DNA from 2 places in the Thiomonas arsenitoxydans genome. Region 1 is predicted to be linked to the other one. Evidence: predicted binding sites of a transcription regulator. Region 1 holds the regulator's gene; the other holds the start of a gene.
The links. The regulator sigma-54, encoded in region 1, starts transcription at its own class of promoters, with help from an activator protein. The targets are predictions, from matches to a motif close to TGGCANGNAANCTGCTTT.

Region 1 (2,399 bases):
GGTGCTGGCGCAGGGCGATCCGCAATCCATCATCGACAACCCCGCGGTACGCAAGGTGTACCTCGGCGAAAACTTCCGCATGTAAGCCGCGATGAAGCCGTCGCTGAACCTGCGCCTGTCCCAGCATCTCGCACTCACGCCGCAGTTGCAGCAGTCCATCCGGCTGCTGCAACTCTCCACCCTCGAACTCACGCAGGAAATCGAAGGCCTGCTCGAATCCAATCCCTTCCTCGAACCTGAAGAAGAGCAAGAGGCGCCCGCTGCCGCGCCGACATCCGAGTCGCCACCGCCTTTGGCGCCCGACCCGTCTCAGGCATCGGTCGAAGGGCATGACGCAGCCGCCGAGCCCGCCGCTGAGTTGCAACTCGACACGCAGGACTGGACGGCCAGCAGCGGCGAAACCGATCACGGTGCGGATACCGATGCCGACGCCGACTCCTGGGTCAGCTCAGGCCAGTCCGTCAGCGGGGGCGGGGGTGACGACGACGAATTCAGCGCGCTCGACATTGCCTCCGAACACCTCGATCTGCGCGACCACCTGCGCGGTCAGTTGGCCGGGCTTGCGCTGAGCGCCACCGACCGCGCGGCCGCCGAGGCCATCATCGACTCGCTCGACGACGACGGCTACCTGCCCGACACCCCGCTGGAACTGGCGCAGGCCCTCGCCCCCGCGGCAGACGCCGAGCAGCTCGAAGACCTGGCCGATGCGCTGACCACGGCCATGCGCCTGATTCAGAGCTTCGACCCGGCCGGTGTCGCCGCCCACGATTTGCCCGACTGTCTCTGCCTGCAGCTTCAGCGCCAAGCGTCTTGTCCCGTGCGCGAACTTGCCCTGCAGATTTGCCGCGGCGGTCATCTCGATCTGCTGGCCAAGCGCGACTGGCGCAAGCTCGAACGCCAGCTCGAAGCCGATGAAGCCGCGCTGCGCCTGGCGCAGCAACGCATCGCCCAACTCGACCCCCATCCGGGCAGCGCCTTCCGCCGCGATGCCGCGCAGGCCGTGACCCCCGATGTCATCGCCCGCAAGACCCCGCAAGGCTGGGTGGCGCAGCTCAACCCCGAGGTCATGCCCCGGCTGCGCGTGAACCAGATCTATGCCGACGCCATGCGCCGCGCCCGCGACAGCGGCGGCGCCATGCAGGGACAGCTTCAGGAGGCGCGCTGGTTCGTGAAAAACGTGCAGCAGCGTTTCGAGACCATTCAGCGCGTGTCGCAGACCATCGTCGAGCGCCAGCAACGGTTTTTCGACTTCGGCCCCGTGGCCATGCGGCCCATGGTGCTGCGCGAAATTGCCGACGAGCTCGGGCTGCACGAATCGACCATCTCGCGAGTGACCACGCAGAAGTTCATGCTCACGCCCTTCGGCACTGTCGAGCTGAAGTATTTTTTCGGCTCTGGCCTGAGCACCGAGGCCGGGGGCAACACCTCATCCACCGCGGTACGCGAACTCATCCGCCGCCTGGTGGCTGAAGAAGACAGCGCCAAACCCCTGTCGGACAGCGAACTCGCCGAACGCCTCACGCAGCAAGGCGTGCAGGTGGCGCGGCGCACCGTGGCCAAATACCGCGAAGCGCTGCGCATCGCCCCGGCGAATCTGCGCAAGAGCAGTTGAGGGCCCGCAGCCGCAAGCGGAGCCAGTCGCTCACCTTGCGCTAAGTCGTCCTCTCCAGAATGCCGGGGTCGCGCCGCACGCGACGCCACAACAACGCAAACGGTATTCAGGGAGTTCATCATGCAAAACGCAGTAAAAGCCGCGCAGCCCAGTTGGGCGCTGGCGGTCAAGGTTCCGGTCGTCATCACGCTTTACTTCTGGCTGATCAAAATCATGGCCACCACGGTGGGCGAAACCGCCGCAGACTATCTGGCGGTGGATCTGCATCTGGGCCTGGTCGCCACCAGCGCGGTGATGACCCTTTTGTTCATCGGTGTGCTGACGGCGCAGATGCGCGCCAGCCGTTACGTTCCCTGGCTTTATTGGTTGACGGTGACTCTCATCAGCGTCGTGGGCACCTTGCTGACCGACAATCTGACCGATCAGTTGGGCGTGCCGCTGCCGGTGAGCACCGCCCTGTTTGCGGTGGCCTTGCTGGCGACGTTTGCGATCTGGTGGGGCAGCGAGCGTGACCTGTCCATCCACAGCATTGCCACGCCAAAGCGAGAAGGGTTTTACTGGGCGACGATTCTGTTCACCTTTGCGCTGGGTACTGCCGGAGGCGATCTGGCCGCCGAGCGGCTGCAACTCGGCTATGCCTTGTCGGCCTTGCTGTTTGGCGGCGCCATTGCGCTGACGGCAGCGGCCTACTACCTCTTCAGGGCCAGTGCCGTGACCACGTTCTGGGTCGCTTACATCCTCACCCGCCCGCTGGGCGCGACCTTGGGTGACTGGTTGTCCAAACCCG
Region 2 (2,399 bases), 1.3 Mb from region 1:
CACCGCACGCCCCAAGGCTGGGCGCATGATCGCGTCGTCGAAGGCGTACTGCGCCTCGACTGCCTTGAGCTGGACCTTCCCCTGTCCGAGATTTACGCCGACATCGAATAGCCGGGCGGCGAGCCGGAAAGCGCTGCTGCGCGCAAAAAATGTCAATCGCAAGCGCCAGGCTGACAAAACCTGCCGGGTTGCGGCACAAACCGTCACCGTTCCACACGGACTTGCCGCAAAAACTGTGAAGCATTTCACACAATCGGCCCCTCATCAAAGCGCGGTGCGCTGGCCTGCGGTTTGCAAAGTCAGAATCGAGATTGTTTACAAATCCGCCATTCTGCACACTGAAAAACCCAAGCCATGCGCCCCAACACCCAACGCGGCTTCACCCTCATCGAGCTGATGATCGTCGTCGCCATCATCGGCATCCTGGCGGCCATCGCCATTCCCGCCTATCAAAACTACACCATGCGCGCCCAAGTCTCCGAGGGGCTGGTGCTGGCGGGGGGGGCGAAAAATGCCATGTGGGACTACTACGCGCAGCACGGCGTCTTTCCCAATTCCAATGCCTCTGCCGGGTTGACCAACCCAGCCACCATCTCCGGCAACTATGTCAGCAGCATCGCCGTATCAGGCAACGCATCAGCCGGGCTGGTCACCATCACCTACGGCAACCATGCCAATGCCAACCTCAGCGGCAAAACCCTCTACCTCGCAGGCACCGGCTCGCAGGGCGCGCTGAGCTGGGTTTGCACCACCGCGCCCGGTGGCACACCAAACGCCAACGGCGTTCCTCGCGTCTATCTGCCGACTTCGTGCAGTTAAACCCAGACTGTCCATGATGCGAGAGGCTTCACCTCGACGCGGCTGCTGACGGGTGCGAATTTGAGTCTCCAGGGCATCTGGGCCTCCGCGTAAAAACCTTCCCCTCCTCAACCCTCCCCACAAGTGGAGAGGGCGTGTTTGCGCCTCCTCCACACCGTGGGGGAGGCCGGGAGGGGGTTGCGCACGCAGCGATCCACCCATCCTCGATTTCAATCAGCAGGTCGGCGCATTCCAGCAGTCTTTTAAAGAGCCCGACGACCTCCGGCCTGCCCACTTTGGCCCCGCCGCGCAACACCCACTTGGTTTCCAGCAGCGTCAGCAATCTGACCTATGCCGAATCGCCACTCGCGGCAGCCTGCGTGCCTGCGGGCATCGCCAATTATCGCCTCACCTGACAAAAATTGGCAGGCCCGGCAAGGATTGTCGGCGGCTGAGAGAGCCGATTCGCCGGATTTCGTGAACCAGTTCACGAAAAACGAGGAGAGCAAGACACAAAATGGCTGGCACGGCATGTGCTCTATCTGTCATGCCCATCGGGGGGTGATGTCAGTCCACCGCAGTCTGGGGCACGAAGCATCTCCAGATTTAGTTCCGCCCCAGGCTGTGGTGATTTTTTTGCCCAACCGTTATTGATTTTCTTACTTTCCAATCTCAGGAGTTTCAGATGAAAAAGCAACTGCAACAAGGCTTCACGCTGATCGAATTGATGATCGTTGTTGCGATTATCGGTATTTTGGCGGCGATCGCCATTCCGGCGTATCAAGACTACACCATTCGCGCCCAGGTGACGGAAGGTCTGTCTCTGGCTGACGGCGCCAAGACTGCCGTGTCGGAGTATTTCACCAACAGCGGCAGTTTTCCGACGAACAATAGCACTGCCGGTGTCGCAGCTGCCAACGACATCAAAGGGAATTATGTATCGAGCGTGACTATTGCTCAAGTTAACGCCAGCTCTGGCACCATCACTGCGGCGTTTAGTAGCACACCCCCCTTCAAAGCCAATACGGCCTTGACTCAACCCCTTGTGCTGACCGGCACAGGTGGCGCAGGCTCGATAACCTGGACCTGCACTTCAAAACTGCCGCAAAAGTATCTGCCCAGCTCCTGCACGAGCAACTAATCGCTCTAAACAGAACCTAACCCGCCGCAAGGCGGGTTTTTGTTTTTTTTCGCGTCGCAGCGCCCTCTATACCGAGAAACGAAATCATGTCAATGGAAAATCAGTCTCTCAAAAGCATGGGTGTCTATATGGCCCTGGGCTCGATTGCCATTGGCTTCATCCTGGCCATTCTCAGCGCACAACATTTTGCCCCGATCTCCAGTTTTTATCAGCAGAGCGCAATCGCCATCTCGCTATGGCTGGCCGCTGTCATCATTCTGTTATCCGGCGCGCTAAAAGGAGACTGGCAGTTGCCCTGGACCTGGCTGACTGCTGGGTTACTCGCGCTGGTCATCACAGCAGGCGTGGCGATTCATCCGCACAGCATGGCCGATATGATGATTTGGCCCATCGGCACCCTGGCGACTGCCGCGATGGCCGCATGGATGGGGCATGCTCTGGCACAGGCCAAAAGGGCGCA

Region 2: the regulator sigma-54 is predicted to act here: its motif matches at 1,321-1,338, upstream of THI_RS03370 (pilin).

What each region holds. Positions count from the first base shown of each region.
Region 1 covers NC_014145.1:3,207,534-3,209,932, reverse strand. Annotated here, with positions in the region: gene lptB (LPS export ABC transporter ATP-binding protein) at 1-85, shown strand, start outside; gene THI_RS15180 (RNA polymerase factor sigma-54) at 92-1,612, shown strand; gene THI_RS15175 (COG4705 family protein) at 1,733-2,399, shown strand, end outside.
Region 2 covers NC_014145.1:730,459-732,857, reverse strand. Annotated here, with positions in the region: gene THI_RS03380 (Uma2 family endonuclease) at 1-111, shown strand, start outside; gene THI_RS03375 (pilin) at 355-819, shown strand; gene THI_RS03370 (pilin) at 1,484-1,939, shown strand; gene THI_RS03365 (PglL family O-oligosaccharyltransferase) at 2,026-2,399, shown strand, end outside.